4 regions of the Nonomuraea sp. NPDC003707 genome follow, and region 2 is predicted to be linked to each of the others. Evidence: riboswitches for the same ligand, from Rfam matches in the RefSeq annotation. Region 2 holds a riboswitch; each other region holds the start of a gene.

What was found. Region 2 has a riboswitch for cyclic di-AMP ahead of ACWDRB_RS06730 (CHAP domain-containing protein). Riboswitches for the same ligand answer to the same signal wherever they lie in the genome.
Region 1: another riboswitch for cyclic di-AMP. It lies ahead of ACWDRB_RS04125 (C40 family peptidase); the one in region 2 lies ahead of ACWDRB_RS06730 (CHAP domain-containing protein).
Region 3: another riboswitch for cyclic di-AMP. It lies ahead of ACWDRB_RS25205 (C40 family peptidase); the one in region 2 lies ahead of ACWDRB_RS06730 (CHAP domain-containing protein).
Region 4: another riboswitch for cyclic di-AMP. It lies ahead of ACWDRB_RS54120 (C40 family peptidase); the one in region 2 lies ahead of ACWDRB_RS06730 (CHAP domain-containing protein).

The regions. Positions count from the first base shown of each region.
Region 1 is NZ_JBSFNK010000002.1:30,252-34,454, forward strand. Features, by position in the region: gene ACWDRB_RS04115 (NYN domain-containing protein) at 1-638, shown strand, start outside; gene ACWDRB_RS04120 (NlpC/P60 family protein) at 770-1,744, shown strand; cyclic di-AMP (ydaO/yuaA leader) riboswitch at 2,139-2,303, shown strand; gene ACWDRB_RS04125 (C40 family peptidase) at 2,377-2,892, shown strand; gene ACWDRB_RS04130 (hypothetical protein) at 3,263-4,081, shown strand; gene ACWDRB_RS04135 (M48 family metallopeptidase) at 4,093-4,203, shown strand, end outside.
Region 2 is NZ_JBSFNK010000002.1:578,192-582,394, forward strand. Features, by position in the region: gene ACWDRB_RS06720 (alpha/beta fold hydrolase) at 1-589, shown strand, start outside; gene ACWDRB_RS06725 (YoaK family protein) at 555-1,301, opposite strand; gene ACWDRB_RS06730 (CHAP domain-containing protein) at 1,496-2,182, opposite strand; cyclic di-AMP (ydaO/yuaA leader) riboswitch at 2,196-2,333, opposite strand; gene ACWDRB_RS06735 (Gfo/Idh/MocA family protein) at 2,451-3,404, opposite strand; gene ACWDRB_RS06740 (aldo/keto reductase) at 3,424-4,203, opposite strand, start outside.
Region 3 is NZ_JBSFNK010000009.1:249,454-253,656, forward strand. Features, by position in the region: gene ACWDRB_RS25195 (winged helix-turn-helix transcriptional regulator) at 1-213, shown strand, start outside; gene ACWDRB_RS25200 (LuxR C-terminal-related transcriptional regulator) at 856-1,068, shown strand; gene ACWDRB_RS25205 (C40 family peptidase) at 1,095-2,045, opposite strand; cyclic di-AMP (ydaO/yuaA leader) riboswitch at 2,141-2,290, opposite strand; gene ACWDRB_RS25210 (amino-acid N-acetyltransferase) at 2,567-3,136, shown strand; gene ACWDRB_RS25215 (RDD family protein) at 3,222-4,203, shown strand, end outside.
Region 4 is NZ_JBSFNK010000037.1:31,540-35,742, forward strand. Features, by position in the region: gene ACWDRB_RS54110 (sugar ABC transporter substrate-binding protein) at 1-614, opposite strand, end outside; gene ACWDRB_RS54115 (ROK family protein) at 715-1,881, shown strand; gene ACWDRB_RS54120 (C40 family peptidase) at 1,914-2,444, opposite strand; cyclic di-AMP (ydaO/yuaA leader) riboswitch at 2,493-2,636, opposite strand; gene ACWDRB_RS54125 (3-isopropylmalate dehydrogenase) at 2,738-3,784, shown strand; gene ACWDRB_RS54130 (branched-chain amino acid aminotransferase) at 4,001-4,203, shown strand, end outside.

The DNA of each region.
Region 1 (4,203 bases), 550 kb from region 2:
TGGAGAAGCAGCTGGAGGCCTCGCGCCGGGCCGCCCGCGAGGGCAGGAGCATCGAGGACGCCCGCATCCGGGTGCTGCTCGACGCGCTGCAGGACGCCTCGGCCGGGCTGCGCAGGGAGCTCGCCCTGCCCACGATGATCAGCCGGCCCGCCGACTCGGTCGCCGCGGTCACCGGCGAGCGGCCCGGCGTCCGGGGGGTGCCCGCGCGGGCGCTGGCCGACGACGACCCGCAGCTCCTCGACCAGCTCCTGGCCCTGCCGCAGGTCCACCTGATCATCGACGGCTACAACGTGACCAAGACCGGCTACGGCACGCTCACCCTCGCCGACCAGCGCACCCGGCTCATGACCGGGCTCGGCGGGCTGGTGGCGCAGACCAGGGTCGAGGTCACCGTCGTGTTCGACGGGGCCGAGCTCAACTCCCCGGTGCAGGTCGTGGCGCCGCGCGGGGTGCGGGTGCTGTTCAGCCAGCCGGGGGAGATCGCCGACGATCTGATCCGCCAGCTCGTACGCGCCGAGCCGCCCGGCCGGGCCATGGCCGTGGTGTCGTCGGACCGCGAGGTGGCCGAGTCCGTCAGGCGGATGGGAGCCAGACCCGTTCCGTCTGGTTTGCTGCTGCGCAGGCTGGGCCGGGCCTAGATTACCTGCACCCCTTACGTGCGGATTTGCCGCGCTGTGCCAGGGATATTACGAATTGGGCGGATAACGTGTGACCTCACCCGCCACTTCTGTACTATTCGCCCCAGATATCATCCCTGGGAGGCGACACAGTGAGGTTTGGCAGGGTGCCGGTGGCCGCGGGTCTCGCGTTCGGGCTGGTCCTGTCCCCCATGGGAGCCGCCGTCGCTGATCCCCGGCCCACCCTCGGACAGGCCAAGGCCAAGCTCGACAAGCTCAACGACAAGGCCGACAAGGTCGTCGACCGCTTCAACACGGCCACCGAGCGCTACAAGGCCGCCAAGGGCGCCTACGCCAAGCTGAACGACCGCTACAAGACCAAGCTGGCGACGGTCGCGGACCTGCGCGCCCAGGTGATCGGCATGGCCGTCGACAGCTACAAGCTCGGCACCGACGTGACCTCCCTGCCCGGCCTGGTGAGCGCGGACCGCCCCGACGACTTCCTGATGAGCCTGGCGCTGGCCGGGCAGCTCTCGCGGGAGCGGGCGGAGAAGCTGGCCGCGTTCGACCGGGAGAACCGCGGGCTGAAGGTCGAGCGCGACAAGGCGGAAGAGGCGCTGGAGGCGGCCGACCGGGAACGGGACGGGGTCGAGAAGGAGCGTTCGGAGATCATGAAGCTGATCTCCGAGCAGAAGAAGCTCCTGAAGAAGCTGGGCGCCTACAACCCCGGCAACCCGAACAGCGTCGGCATCCAGTACACGGGCCCGGCCTCGGGCAACGCCGCCGCCGTCCTGCGCTTCGCCTTCGCCCAGGTGGGCAAGCCGTACGTGTTCGGCGGGACGGGTCCGGGCGGCTGGGACTGCTCCGGCCTGACCCAGGCGTCGTGGCGCGCCGCGGGCGTGTCGCTGCCGCGCACGACCTGGCAGCAGTGGGCCTGGGGCGCGAGCCGCAAGGTCTCACTGAGCGCCCTCCAGCCGGGGGACCTCATCTTCAGCTCGAGCCTGGGTCACGTCAGTATCTACGCCGGCGACGGGAAAATCGTTCACGCGCCGCAGACGGGCGACGTGGTCAAGGTCGTCAAACTCTCGGCGTACGGCGGCCGCCTCGTGGGCGCCATCCGCCCGTAGCTACGACGCCGGATCGTTGATCGCATCAGCCGAACGAGGTTCGGTTGATGGGCGATGGGAACGATCCAGCACGCCTGACGAGTCACAACAAGTGTGACAAACGCGACATTTGGGGCCTGACAAACGGGCGCGAAAACAAATGTGAGCAGCGTCACATTTTGGTAACGGAACCTGGTGTTCCAGCAGGGATTTCCCTCCTTACTGACTCCACTATCTGATCTTTACAAGCGGTGTCCCGCTTTGCCGATCCTTGACCCTTCGGCGTAGCTTCTGGCGACGTCGCGGTGAACAAGCCATGTCCCCCGCGAACCCGCACCGGTCTTTCCCGGTGTGAGACAGATAAAGATCCGCTGGTCAACCGCCCAAATGTCCCCATATCAACACATTGGTCGGGACGGTTGGCCTGCCGAATCCGTGCAGCCAGGAGGCACGGAGCCGGGGACCCAGCGATCCCAGTTCCCCAGGGATCAGGGGGTGAATCGGCGCGCACATCGCGCCGTAGGGCGACTTCCAGGCCCGAATCCGTCAGCTAACCCGGTAGGCATTCGTGGAAGAGTCAAGGAGAAATCCTGTCTACCTCCCTGCATAACCCCCGTCTGTCCCGCATTGCCCTGAGTGGCGTAGCGCTCACGATGACCGTGACGGCCGGAGGTGCGATCCTCCATGCCCCAACGGCTCAGGCTGCGACGACCGATTCGGCTTCGACGACCAAGGCGGCCGCAACCGCCGGAACCTCGAAGACGACCTCGGCCGCGGCGCTGAGGGCGGCCAAGGCCGCCCGTCAGAAGGCGAAGGCCCGCAAGGCCGTCGCCGTGGCCAAGAACCAGGTCGGTGACCCGTACCGGTACGGAGGCACAGGCCCCGGTTCGTTCGACTGCTCCGGCCTCGTCCAGTTCGCCTGGAAGAAGGCCGGGGTGAAGCTCCCACGCGTGGCGGCCAGCCAGTTCGCCCGCACCAAGAACAAGATCTCGTGGCGGAACCTCCGGCCCGGCGACCTGATGTTCTTCAGAGGGCTCGGCCACGTGGGCATGTACGTCGGCAAGGGCAAGATGGTCCACTCGCCTCGGACAGGCGAACGGGTTCGCATCGACAAGCTGGGTGGATGGCGGCGGGCGTCGTTCGTCGGCGCTGTTCGTCCCGGCATGTGAAGAAGCCCCGCCCGGCTCCTCCGGGCGGGGCTCTCCCATTGTTACTTTCATTTTTCTTACGGCGGAGCACGGGCGGCACCACCCGCCGCACATGGCCCCACAGCCGCCCAACCCACGGCTCCACGGCCCCTCGGCTCCACGGCCCCTCGGCTCCACGGCCCCTCGGCGACACGGTCACACGGCTCACGGCCCTCGGTTTCATGACGCTCGGGTCACGGCTCACGGGCCAGGCTCCCCGTCCGATGGCGCGGTGTGCGGTCCTCTGGCACGCAGCCACCGCATGCGGTGCGGGTGGACGGCTCTCAAGGGCGCGCAGTTCGGGGTGCGGAGTGGCCGGTCATGGGCCGGCGGGCGGCTACGATCGGGCATCGTGTCAGGGCAGGTGAGTCGGCGGGCCGCGATCGTCTCCGTCCTGCTTCTCGCCGTCGCCCCCGCCAGCGCCCCCACCCCCGATTCCCCCATCCTTCCCGCCGGAGTCCGCGGCCTGTGGGGTGACGGCGAGGTCGTGGCCCGTGGGGCGCGGTCCGTGGTCGTCGGCCGGCACACCGCACCCGCCGAGCTCGGCGACGTCGCACGGAGGGCTGATCGGGCGGGGCGGCGGGTGTCGGCCGTGCTCGGAAGGTCAGTACGACCGCTCGTAGTCGTTCCCTCGTCCGCCGCCGAGGCGGCCGGGCTGGCCGGGGTTGGGCGGGTCGACGGGCTGGCGGCGGTGGCCGATCGCGGGCGCGTGATCATCGTCCCCGAGTTCTTCGCCAAGCTGAACTCCACCGGCAAGGACGTCGTACTCACCCACGAGCTCACCCACGTCGTCGCCGGCACCGACCGCCTGCCCCCATGGCTCTATGAGGGGTTCGCCGACTACGTCGGCTACCGCGACTCCGGGCTCCCCGTGAGGACCGCGGCCGCCGAGCTCGCCGCCGAGGTGCGGGCCGGGAGGCTGCCGAGGGAATTGCCCGGACCTGCGGCTTTCGCGGCTGACGGGCGGGACCCCGTCCGGCTCGCCCGGGCGTACCAGGAGGCTTGGCTGGCGTGTCGCTTCCTGGCTGACCGGTTCGGTGAGAGGACGCTGGTGAGGCTCTACCGTGACGCCCGTGCGGGCGGCGTAGACCGAGCACTCGCCGCGCTCGGCCTCTCCGCGGCCGCGCTGACGGCACGGTGGCGCGACTACGTGCGAGACCAGCTCGCGTGAGGGGGAGGCAGATGAGCGAACGGCGGAACGTGGACGACGCGTCGCAAGAGGCGTCGAAGGAGGGTGAGGAGGCCGAAGGCACCGCGGCTCTGAGTGGCGAGGCGCGCGGTCACGGTGAGAGC
Region 2 (4,203 bases):
GGCGGCGTGGGTGGCCCGGTTCGCGGCCGCGGTCGGCGCGGGGGAGCGGCTCTCGGTGGCGGGGCACGACATCGGCGGTGCGGTCGCCCAGCACCTGCTGGTGGAGGGGAAGCCAGAGGTGCGGCGGCTGGCGCTGGTCAACTCGGTCACATACGACTCCTGGCCGGTGCCCGGCGTGGCCCGTTACCGGGATCCGGCCGTGGTGGCGGCCACGACCGTGGAGGAACTGCTGGCCGCCCGCCGCAAGGCGGTCACCACCGCGCTCGCCCGGCCGGCCACCGAGGCGGAGCTGGCCGATTACCTTGATCCGTGGAACGACCCGCGGGTGGGCCGGTCGTGGATGGCGCTGGCGGGCGCGGCCGACAGCCGTTACACGCTGGATCTGGTGCCCGCACTCAAGGCCGATGGGACGCCGAAGCTGCTGGTGTGGGGGGAGGACGACACGTTCCAGGAGGTCCGGTACGCCGAGCGCTTCGCCGCCGAGGTGCCGAACACGACGCTGGTGCGCGTTCCCGGGGCGGGGCACATCCCGATGGAGAACGATCCGGCCGGGGTCACCCGGGCGCTGGCGGAGTTCTTTCTCGGCTGAGACCACTGCGGGCGACGAGGGCGACGGTGGCGAGCAGGGCCAGGGCGGCCGCCAGGGCGGGTGCGGGGCCGGTCGTGAGGTGGAGGAGGGCGCCAGTCAGGGCGCCGAGGAACATCGCGGCAATGGAGGCGGATCGACGCAGGGCGGCCCGGCCCGGCGTGTCGGCGGCCAGGCTCGTGAGGGTCGTGGTGAGGACGTTGGTGACCAGGTCGGGTACGCCGAGCGCGCGTACGGACGCGTTCTGCAGGCCCATGCCGCAGGCGAGCAGCACGATGAGGGCCGCCTGGGACCAGGTCGTGCGGTGTCCGGCCGTGAGGGCGATGGCGAGGGTGGCGGCGACGAGGAGCGCGTGTACGGCGGTGGCGGCGGCGAACGCCCGTCGCGGGTTCGCGGTCCGCCTGATCACCCGGCCGGCGCTCCAGGCGCCGGCTCCGAAGGCGACGAGGGCCGCCGGGGAGGCCCATCTGGACATCTGGGCCTCCCCGGCCAGGGCGAAGCTGAGGAAGACGATGTTGCCGGTCATGTTGGCGACGAAGACGCGGCCCAGGCCGAGGAAGCTGACCGCGTCCACGAGGCCGGTGACGAAGGCCAGGAGGATCAGCAGGGCGGGCAGGACGCCGTGCGGGTTGGCGCCGCGCGGGAAGAGCCCGTCGGCGACCCGTCGCAGCCCATTCCGGACCAGCCTTCCGGGGCGTCTGCGCGCGGCTGGCATGGCGGGCGGCTCCTTGGCGAGGTCGCGGGCGGTTCGCCTCGGGTCTTCCCCGGTGACGGGCCGCCGCACTCGCGGGGGTGAAACGCGACGAGCGCGCGTCCCGTTGCGGGACGCGCGCTCGTTCGGCGCTGGGGGAAGGCCGGCCAGGAGGTGCCTGGGGAGGTCCGGCCTGGAGGCGCCGGGGGAAAGTCCGGTCAGGAACGGTACTGGGGGTAGCCGTAGCCGACGACCTGGGACTTGGGACGGACGCGCTCCTCGACCTTGCCGTTGCCGGTGTTGCCCTCGACGGTCGAGATGGTGCCGTCGCCGTTGTCCTTCTCGACGAACCCGACGTGCTTGATGTCGTTGAGGTTCTTGCTGCCGCTCCACGAGAAGTACACGATGGCGCCGGGCTTGGCCTCGGTGCCGAAGCGGTGGTTGGCCTGGAACCACTTGGCGTGGGCGACGGTCCAGGCGTCCCAGCCGATCTGCGAGCGGGCGCCGGTCTGCTCGCCCACCCAGGAGACGAACATCGCGCACCAGGCGGCGTTCAGGTAGTCGGCGCGGCTGCCGCCGTCACGGGCGATGGTCTCCGCGGCGCGCTGCGAGCCGGCGTACCAGCGCTGGAACTTGGTGCCGCCGCCGGCCGCGTTCTCGGTGATGCCGACCTGGGACTTGGCGAGCGCCAGGACCTGGCCGGCGGTGACGCCGACCTTGGTCTCGCGCGAGCGCTCGGCGTGGTCGGCGACGGTGGCGGTGCCGGCGACGGTGTCGATCGGCTGCTTGTCCGCTGCGGTGGCGCTGGTCATGTGGGCGCCGAACGCGGTCCCGAGGATGGTGGCGCCGAGAAGGGCGCGGGCGATGTTGGTCTTCGCAGCAGAGGTAAAGCGGATGTTGGCCATCGAGGGGGTTTACTCCTTGCTTCCATGCCGCTTACCGGGTTAGCTGACGGGTTCGGACGTGGAAGCTGCCCTACGGCACCGAAGTGCCGATTCACCCCAAAGGACGTGGGTCCCCGGTTCCGCCCGAGGGCGGATTCAGCGGTCACAGGACGTTCCTGTGATGTGTCGTGCGATGGTCGGACAAGTCCGGACAAACCGGACGTATGTCTCAAGAATGCCTCAAACGTAATGCATAAGGCAAGAGCGTTACAAATCGATAAAGGTCCAGCTAGGCGACCTGCCTGCGAGCCTCGGCCAGAAGCCCCATCATGGCAAGGGATTCGTCGAGCGGCATGATCGAACTTTCGGTCCTGCCTTCGGCCGTCGCGGCCCGGACCTCGCGGAGCTCCCCGGTGTACCCGTTGTCCGCCGGATCGAGGATGTACTCCTCCGGCTCCATGGAGGGCCCGGAGAGCAGAATCCGCGGCGTGGCCCAGAACGGTGCCTGGAGGTCCGCCCGCATCTGAGTCCCTACAACACTGGCATGGTTCGGGTAATTCCCGAGCAACGAAGTCTCCACGAGAGCCTTCCTGCCACCGGGGTAGAGCAGCACGCCGCCGGCCTCCGCGTCGACGCCGTTGGGCGCCAGAGTGCCGGTGATCCGCAGGTCGGAGGGCATGCCGAGGATCAGCTGGGCCAGCCCGAACGGGTAGATCCCCAGGTCCAGGAGCGCCCCGCCGCCGAGCTCCGGCGCCCACAGCCGGTGCTCCGGGTCGTAGGGCTTGGCGAAGCCGAAGGAGGCGTGCACCGAGCGGAGGTCGCCGAAGCGCTCGTCGGCCGCGATCTTCTGGACGAGCGGGTTGAACCGCATCCACATCGCTTCCATCAGGAACACGCCCGCCTCGCGCGCCAGGCGTACCATCTTCTCCGCGTCGTCCACGGTGGCGGCCAGCGGCTTCTCGCACAGCACGGCCTTGCCCGCGGCGATGGCGACCTCGGCCACCTCCAGGTGCTGGGCGTGCGGCGTCGCCACGTAGATCGCGTCCACGGCCGGGTCGGCGCAGAGCCGCTCATAGGAGTCGTACGCGGACTCCGCCCCCAGAATGGCGGCCAGTGCCTGCGCCCGCCCCAGGTTCCTCGATCCGACGGCGGCCACCCGCATGCCCGGTTCGGCCGCGATGGCCGCCCCGACGGTCCGCGCAATATTCCCTGTCGCCGCTATGCCCCACGCAAAATCCCGCACGCGGGAGATCGTAGACGAGTCAGGTCATGTTGAACGTGTCGGGGTCGGGTCCGATCCGCTGGCCCCTGTTCATCGCGCCGATGGCGGCCATGTCCTCGGCGTCGAGGATGAAGTCGAAGACGCCGATGTTCTCGGCGATGCGCGCCGGGGTGACCGACTTGGGGATCGCGACGTGGCCGAGCTGCAGGTGCCAGCGGAGCACGATCTGCGCGGGCGTCTTGCCGCACTTGTCCGACAGCTTGGCCAGCGCGGGGTCGTTCAGCAGGCCCTGGCCCTGGCCGAGCGGGCTCCACGCCTCGGTGAGGATGCCGTTGGCCTCGTGGAAGGCGCGCAGCTCGCGCTGCTGGAGGTACGGGTGCAGCTCGATCTGGTTGATGGAGGGCACGAGGTCGGTCTCGTTCATGAGGCGGGTGAGGTGGGCGATGCTGAAGTTGGAGGTGCCGATGGCCTTGGCGCGCCCGTCACGGTAGATCTTCTCGATCGCCTTCCAAGCCTGCACGTACTTGTCCTGCTGCGGCACCGGCCAGTGGATGAGGAAAAGATCGATGTAGTCGAGGCCGAGCCGGGCCAGGGACTCGTCGAAGGCCGCCTCCGCGCGGCCGTGGTCGGCGTTCCACAGCTTGGTGGTCACGAACAGCTTCCGGCGCGGCAGCTCACTTTCGCGTACGGCCTGCCCCACGCCTTCTTCGTTGCCGTACGCGGCGGCGGTGTCCACGTGCCGGTAACCGGCCTTGAGCGCGGTCGTGACGGCCCGCGCGGCCTCGTCGGCGGGGACCTGCCAGACGCCGTAGCCGAGCTG
Region 3 (4,203 bases), on a different contig from region 2:
CAGAAGATGCTCACGCAGACCCTGCGCGGCCTGGAGCGTGACGGCCTGGTCTCGCGCACGCTCACCCCTTCTGTGCCGGTACGGGTGGACTACGCGCTCACCCCGCTGGGCGAGAGCCTGATGCCGTTGGTGGCCGCGATCAAGAGCTGGGCCGAGGCGCACATGGAGGACGTCGAGGCCGCCAGGGACCGCTACGACGCCGCCGGCGCCTGAGCGATCACCGCCGTCGCGAATCCGGCTTCCGGGCCGCCCGGTTTCCGATCCGAAGCCGCTTGTAAGCATCGCGTCAAGGCCGCGGAGGCGCGGGTCAGGGAGCGTCCGTGGTGCCCCGGCCACCCCTGTGATCCCGCCGGGCACGCGCACCCGGAAACGAGGCCGCCCGGCCCGGCGGTCAGAGCAGGACGCCCGCCACCCGGCGGGCCGCCGGCCTGAACCCGTGGCGGCAATTGCCATAGCGGATTGATCCAATTGCCTTAATCAACTGCCTGACCTGGGTTGTCGGATCGGGTGGGAGCGCAGTACAAAGCGAGCGATTGGTGGCTTGCCGTGCGCCGGAAAGATCGCGTCACGGACGCGTGTCCCGCGATAACGCGGGTATCGATCATGCGGAATATCCATGGCGGACCGATCGAAAACCGGAACGCTGGTCAGGGCCATTCCGGAAGCCCCAATGTGATCACTCTACGTTCTGACATATCGCGAGTGCGTCATATATAGCGGATCATGTCAATAGCGCTCGTCAAGTGCGGCGATTGTCATGCTTGACGACCTTTCCACGATGCGTTTACCGTCTGCGAGGAGCGGCTTTGGCCCGTCTGTGAGGTCCAAGTTCTGCTGTTGGGGGGAGGGCTCCCGATGGATGTGCTCACTGAAGGCGTTGAGCTCAGCCATGCTGATTTGGCGCTGCTGGCGGAGTTGGCCAAGGGAGTCACGGTCGATCGGGTTGGGCGGCGGCTGGATATCAGCGGGCGCACGGTACGACGAAGATTGCGCGGCATCTGCGACCGCATAGGCGTGGCCACGGCGATCGAGGCCGTGGCCTGGGCAGCCCGCCGCCAGCTGATCTAGCCGCGGCGGACCGCCGGGGTGCGGGCTCAGTCGGCGATGCGCACCGCGCCGGCGAACGGCCGCCTCGCGATCGACGCGATCCGTACGACGTCACCCGTCTGCGGGGCGTGCACCATCATGCCGCCGCCGATGTAGATGCCCACGTGGTGCAGGTCGCTGTAGAAGAACACCAGGTCGCCCGGCCGGAGTTCCTCGCGCGAGACGTGCCGGCCGGCCGTCCACTGGTCGCCGGTGTAGTGCGGCAGCGAGATGCCCACCCGCTGGAACGCCGCCATGACGAGCCCGGAGCAGTCGTACGAGCCGGGGCCCTCGGCGCCCCAGACGTACGGCTTGAGCTGCTGCGTGAGCGCCCACCGCGCGGCCTCCGCGGCCTTCCCCGAGCCCGGGATCGGCAGGTTGACGCGCACGGCCCGCGTGCCGGGGCGCCCGGCCTCGCCCAGGGCCCGACTGAACAGGCTGCTCTCGACCTTCGTCACCAGCTTGGTGATCTTGTTGCGCTTGGCCTCGAGGTCCGTGACGAGCTTCTGGACCTCGTCGATGCGGGCCGTGGCGCTCTGCTTGGCGCGGGTGGCCGTGTCCATCGCCTTGGTGAGCTGGTTGATTTCCTCGCCCTGCTCGGTCTGCAGCGCGTACGAGGTCGCGGCGCGGTTGAGGAAGCCCTCGGGGTCGTCGGAGGTGGCGAAGGCGAGGGTCTTCAGACCGCCCGTGATGTAGGCGTTCTGGGCCAGCGCGACGGCTTTCGAGCGCTTGGCGGCGAGATCCGTCTCGCTGCTCGTCAGCGTCTTCTCCGCGGCCTCGGCGGCCTTCTTGGCGGTCTTGAGCTTCTCCCGCTGGCCGTTGTACTGCTCGGTCAGCGTCTCGATGTCGGTGTGCAGCTTCGTGGCCTGGTCGGCGAGCTCTTTCAGCGAGGGCTCTGGATCCGCGGACGCCGAACCGACGGGGATGGCGAACAGCAGCGCGGCGACTGTGAGACTCACCACACCTACGCGGCGTGGTCGCCGGGCCCGTTCCGGAGGGCGGGCGTGCTTGCCCGCCGACTTCCCCCCACCGCTGAGCGTGGGCTTCACCAACCAGCTCCTCTCGTCGACGCCTACCGGGTTAGCTGACGGGTTCGGGCCGGAGCAGCCCTACCGAAAGACTCGGATTCACCCCAGTGGTGGCGTCGGAGGTCGCCACCGGCGGTTCCCCGGCTTCTCTTGCGAGAATTGGGCGTGCCTCCCGCGCGACACGCGGGAAACATTGTCGCTGGACACTAATGCACTCCGGGTTCGTGCTCAACCAGAACTGCCAAGTCTGTAGAGGTTTCACAACCGAAGGGTCACAAGGTGATCTCGTGGGCACCCGTGCAGAAGAGGCCCTACGCCCTATTTGTCCGCGCTTTCGGCGGGCGCGAGCTGGCCGCGCGATCCCGTGCCGATCTGACCACGAGATGTAACAAGATGGGCCGAGACATGGGAGTTAGGGCTGAGCCGTAATGAGATCTGTACCCTGGAGAACCATGGAGCAGGTGGCCGAGCTGACAGTGCCCGAGACCGCGGTGGTGGTCCGGCGTGCCCGCACGCCCGACGTGCGCATGGTCAGACGCCTGGTGGACACCTACGCGGGGGCGGGGCCGCGGCTCCTGGAGAAGGCCACGGTGACGCTGTACGAGGACGTACAGGAGTTCTGGGTGGCCGAGCGAGACGGGCAGGTCGTCGGCTGCGGCGCGCTCCACGTGCTCTGGGAGGACCTCGCGGAGGTCCGCACGGTGGCGGTGGATCCCGAGTGCCGGGGGATGGGCGTCGGCCACCGGATCGTCTCCGCGCTGATCCAGCAGGCTAAGGATTTGGGTCTGCGACGTGTATTCTGTCTTACTTTTGAGGTCGACTTCTTCGCGCGACTCGGGTTCCGCCCGATTCAGGGCACACCGGTCTCACCTGAGGTCTACGCCGAACTGCTGGCCTCGTACGACGAGGGTGTTGCCGAGTTTTTGGATCTTGAACACGTCAAGCCGAACACGCTGGGAAACACCCGCATGCTGCTCCACCTGACATCGGGTGACGTGGACCTTGACCAGATGGAAAGGTGATTGTTGATACCTATGTCGATACGTTGGGCAGCACAGGCATGTGTCCTGACACGTGCCACATGCGCACTCGAAGCGAGGTGACACGGTGAGCACCGGACAGCCGCCGTATCCACAGGACGAATCCGGCGACAACTCTGCGCCTCCCTATTACGGGCAGCAGAACCAGGGCCGCCACCCCGGCGAGCCCGACCCGGACGCGACTGTGATCGGCTACCGGGCGGACGACGCCTATGGGCAGCAGCCCCCGTACGGTCAGCAGGGCTACGGCCAGCAACCCCAGTACGGACAGCAACAGCAGTACGGTCAGCAACCCCAGCACGGACAGCAGCAGCACGGCCAGCAACCCCAGTACGGCCAGCAGCAGCAGTCCCAGCCTGACTACGGCCAGCAGGCCCAGCCCCAACAGGGCTACGGGCAGCAGGGCTACGGCCAGCAGCCGCAGTCCCAGGCGGACTACGGCCAGCAGCAGTACGGCCAGCAGGGCTACGGTCAGCAGCCGCAGTCGGGTCAGCAGGGCTACGGCCAGCAGTACGGCCAGCAGCAGTCCCAGCCCGGCTACGGCCAGCAGGCCCAGTCCCAGCAGGGCTACGGCCAGCAGCCGCAGTCGGGCCAGCAGGGCTACGGCCAGCAGTACGGCCAGCAACCCCAGTCGCAGCCGGACTACGGCCAGCAGCAGTACGGCCAGCAGCCGCAGTCCCAGCCCGATTACGGCCAGCAGCAGTACGGCCAGCAGGGCTACGGCCAGCAGCAGCAGTCCCAGCCCGGCTACGCACAGCAGGGCTACGGCGACCAGCAGTACGGCCAGCAGCAGTACGGGCAGCAGGGTTACGGGCAGGCGCAGCAGTACGGCCAGCCCGGCTACGGCCAGGCCTACGGCCAGCCCGGGCCCGTGGGCGTGCAGCCGCCCGGCGCGCCGGCACCGCTGGCGGAGTGGTGGCAGCGCCTGGTGGCGAGGCTCATCGATGGGGTCATCCTCTTCATCGTGAACGTGGTCATCGGCCTGATCATGGGCGTGCTGTTCCTGGCCACCTACTCTTCGCTGGACGGCAGCGGCGGCGGCATGTTCT
Region 4 (4,203 bases), on a different contig from region 2:
CCGACCTTCACCTTCCCGTCCAGCACGCTCTTGGCGCCCTTCTTGTAGTCGGCCGAGCTGGGGTCGGTGGGGGAGCCGTGGATCATCACGATCTGGCCCTTCGCCGCCGTGCCCCTGGCGGTCATGGCGTCGAGCAGGGCCTGGCCCTGCATCTCGCCCACCCGTACGTTGTTGAACGAGACGTAGTACGCGTAGTCGATGCCCGAGATCAGCCGGTCGTAGGCGATGACCGGGACCTTCTTCTGCTTGGCCTGGTTCACCAGGGGAGCCACGGCGTTGGCGTCCACGGCGTCGAGCACGAGCACGTCGGCCTGCTGGGTGAGCGCGGCCTCGACCTGTTGCTGCTGCTTGGGGGCGTCCTGCTCGGCGTTGCTGTAGAGAATCTTGCAGTCGGGGCAGAGCGACTTGACCTTCGCCTCGAACAGCGGGCGGTCGAACGCCTCGTATCGGGTGGTCTTGGACTCGGGCAGGAACAGCGCGATCGTCTTGCCGCCCTGGTTCTGCGTGGTCGTGGCGGTGGCGCCGGTGCCGTTTCCGGTACTGTTCCCGGCGTTTCCGCAGGCGGCGGCCAGGAGGACCGCCGCGACAGGGATTGATCGCCATGCTCGGTGCATCGCACTTCGTCCTTCCGGATGTGCCGCCCCTGTGCTTGGTAAGAAAGGTAATTTACTATCAGGCAAGTTGGCTAGGCTCTGTTTCCTCAAGGAGGGTGAGATGCGGGGCGACCTGGGTAATCCGCGGATGCTGCGAGTGCTGAACGAGCGCCGCCTGCTCGACCATCTTCAGGAGCACGGCCCCGCCTCGCGCACCGACCTCGCCAAGATCACCGGCCTGTCGAAGCCCACGGTGTCCGCGGCCCTGGCCGGGCTGGAGGTGGACGGGCTCGTTCACCTCGTCGGCGAGGTCTCCGGCCGCCCGGGGCCGGTCACGTCCCTGTACGACGTCAACGCCGCCGCCACCCACGTCGCCGGCGTCGACATCGGGCGTGACTGGATCAGGGTCGCCGTCGCCGACCTGCGCGGGAAATTCGCCGGCCGGAGGGACGGGCGCAACACCGCCCTCACCTCCGCCGAACTGGCCCTCCTGGTCGGACAGCTGTGCCGGGCCGCCGCCCATGAGGCCGCCGTCGACTGGCCCGACATCGCCTGCGCCGTCGTCGGCACGCCCGGCGTGTACGACCCGGAGCTCGGCCGCCTGGAGTTCGCCCCCAACCTGCCCGGATCCGACCTGGCCGAGCGCCTGCGCGCCGAGATGGAGGTCGACCTCGTCATCGAGAACGACATCAACCTGGCCGCCGTCGGCGAGCACACGCACGGGGCGGGGCGCGGCAAGTCCAACTTTGCGCTGGTGTCCGTCGGCACCGGCGTCGGGATGGGCATCGTGATCAACGGTGAGCTGTACGTGGGCGCTCGGGGAGCGGCGGGGGAGGTCTCGTACCTGCCCGCGACCGAGGACCCGGCGCCGCCGGCCGGTGACGCCCTGGCCCACGGCGCCACGGAGGCGGTCGCCGCCGCGCCCGGAGTGGTCCGCGCGGCCCGCGCCGCCGGCCTGAGCCTGCGGACGGCCAAGAAGGTCTTCGCCGCGGCGGCCTCCGGCGACGGAGTGGCCCGCTCGGTGGTGGAGGCCGAGGGGCGCCGCATCGGCGGCCTGCTGGTGGCGGTGGCCGCCGTGCTGGATCCGGAGGTGATCGTGCTCAGCGGCGGCGTGGGCCGCAACCTGGACCTCCTGGGGGAGTCCATCGAGGCCCGCATCGCCGAGCTCGGCCCGCTGCGGCCGTCGGTGGTGGCCAGCACGCTGGGGGACAGCGGCGTCCTGCTGGGCGCGGTGGCCCGCGCCAGGACCCGCGCCTGGGAGCTCATCTTCGACGCCCGCCTCCCCTGACCGTCGCGTGGGGAGGCGGACGCCGCGGCCTCCTACAGGGTGGCCGTGAGGGTGGTGGGCGTTTCGTCGCGCTGCTTCTGGAGCTTGGACCAGAGCCGTACGCCCTTGCGGTCGGGGCGGACGCCACCCACGAAGGAGTCTCTGCGCCAGGAGGTCAGGCGCTCTTCCTTGACCACGTCACCCGTGTGCGGCGAGTGGACCATGTAGCCGGGCCGGGAGATCATCCCGACATGCCCGAGGCCGTGGAAGAAGACCAGATCGCCGGGTTTGAGGTCCTTCCAGGCGATCTTCTTGGTGAACGCGCCGTACTGTTCGGCGGCGGTGCGGGGGAGTTCGATTCCGGCGTGCTCGTACGCCCTGAGCATGAGCCCGGAGCAGTCGTATCCGCTCGGGCTGGCGCCGCCCCACACGTACGGGGTGCCGCGCTTGCTCATGGCGAACTTGATGGCGACCTTCCAGGCGGGCTTCGGAGCCTGTTTCGCCTGGATTTCCTTGATCTGGCCGCCGGTCAGGGTGGTGAGGTCGTCGATCTTGGCCGAGGCATGGGCTGGGGAGGCCAGCATGAGCCCGGCGGCGCCCGCCGCCAGGACAATGGCGATTCGAGACAGGGGTCTGTCCTTCCATAAGGCCGGCCGGGTTAGCTGACGGGCTCGGGCCTGGAAGTAGCCCTACGGCATGGGGGTGCCGACTCGCCCCAGGGGGAATGTGGGTCCCCGGCTCCACGCAACGGCGCGCGGATTAGGCTGGTCGGTGACTTTAACGAAACGGTCAAAGAACCGCAATACCGGACAAAGGGGGCGTCCGAAAGATGAGATGAAGTGTTCGTCAGCCGAGACGACGCGGTAAGGTACCGCCCATGGAGTCGCGTAACATCCGTCTGGCCGTCATCCCCGGCGATGGGATCGGCACCGAGGTCGTGGCCGAAGGGCTCAAGGTCCTGGAGGCAGTGGGCACGAAGATCGAGCCCACTCACTACGACCTGGGAGCCGCACGCTATCACCGTACCGGCGAGACGCTGCCCGACGCCGTGCTCGAAGAGCTGCGCGGCTACGACGCGATCCTGCTCGGCGCCGTGGGCGACCCCAGCGTGCCGCCGGGCATCCTCGAGCGCGATCTGCTGCTGCGGCTCCGCTTCGAGTTCGACCACTACGTCAACCTGCGCCCGGTCAAGCTGTTCCCCGGCGTGGAGACCCCGCTGGCCGACACGCCGCCGGAGAACATCGACATGATCGTCGTCCGCGAGGGCACCGAGGGCCTCTACGCGGGCACCGGTGGCGCCATGCGGCGCGGCACCCCGCACGAGATCGCCACCCAGGAGTCGCTCAACACCGCCTACGGTGTCGAGCGCGTGGTGCGCTACGCGTTCGAGAAGGCTGTCACGCGGCCGCGCAAGAAGCTGACGCTCGTCCACAAGACCAACGTCCTCACCTTCGCCGGTGACCTGTGGCAGCGCACGGTCAACCGCCTGGCGGCGGAATACCCCGACGTCACGACCGACTACTGCCACATCGACGCGGCCTCGATGTTCTTCGTGAGCCAGCCGGAGCGGTTCGACGTGGTCGTCACCGACAACCTGTTCGGCGACATCATCACCGACCTGGGCGCCGCCATCGCGGGCGGCATCGGCCTGGCCGCCAGCGGCAACATCAACCCCGAGCGGTCCGCGCCGAGCATGTTCGAGCCGGTGCACGGCAGCGCCCCGGACATCGCGGGCCAGGGCAAGGCCGACCCCACCGCGACCATCCTGTCCGTCGCCATGCTCCTCGACCACCTCGGCCTGCACGCCGAGGCGGCCAAGGTCGAGCAGGCGGTCGCCGATGACATCCTCGAGCGGCTGGCCGGCTGGGCGGGTCGCACCACCCACGAGATCGGTGACGACATCACCGCGCGAGTATCCGGCTAGGACCGCCTAGCCCCCAACGCGCCTGGTGGTCCGACGAGGGCCGCCAGGCGCTTTTTTGCGTCCAAAAGGGCTGATCGCCGCATTGGCCGCTTGCCATCCCATATAGCGAGACAATAGGAAGTACCGGGACTGCCTTCCGGGCAGCGCCCGCTTACCAGCACCGATCCGCAGATTTCTGTAGATTTGGGCAGATTCGCAGAGAGAAGGACCGACGTCATGACCATCGCTCAGAAGCTCAGCTTCGACGTGCAGCTATCCGACCACGCTCGCACCGCGGCCGAGCGGGAGCAGGTACTGGCGAACCCCGGCTTCGGGCAGACCTTCACGGATCACATGGTCTCGATCGACTACACCGAGGGGCAGGGCTGGCACGACGCCAAGCTCCTTCCGTACGGCCCGCTCTCGCTCGACCCGGCCAC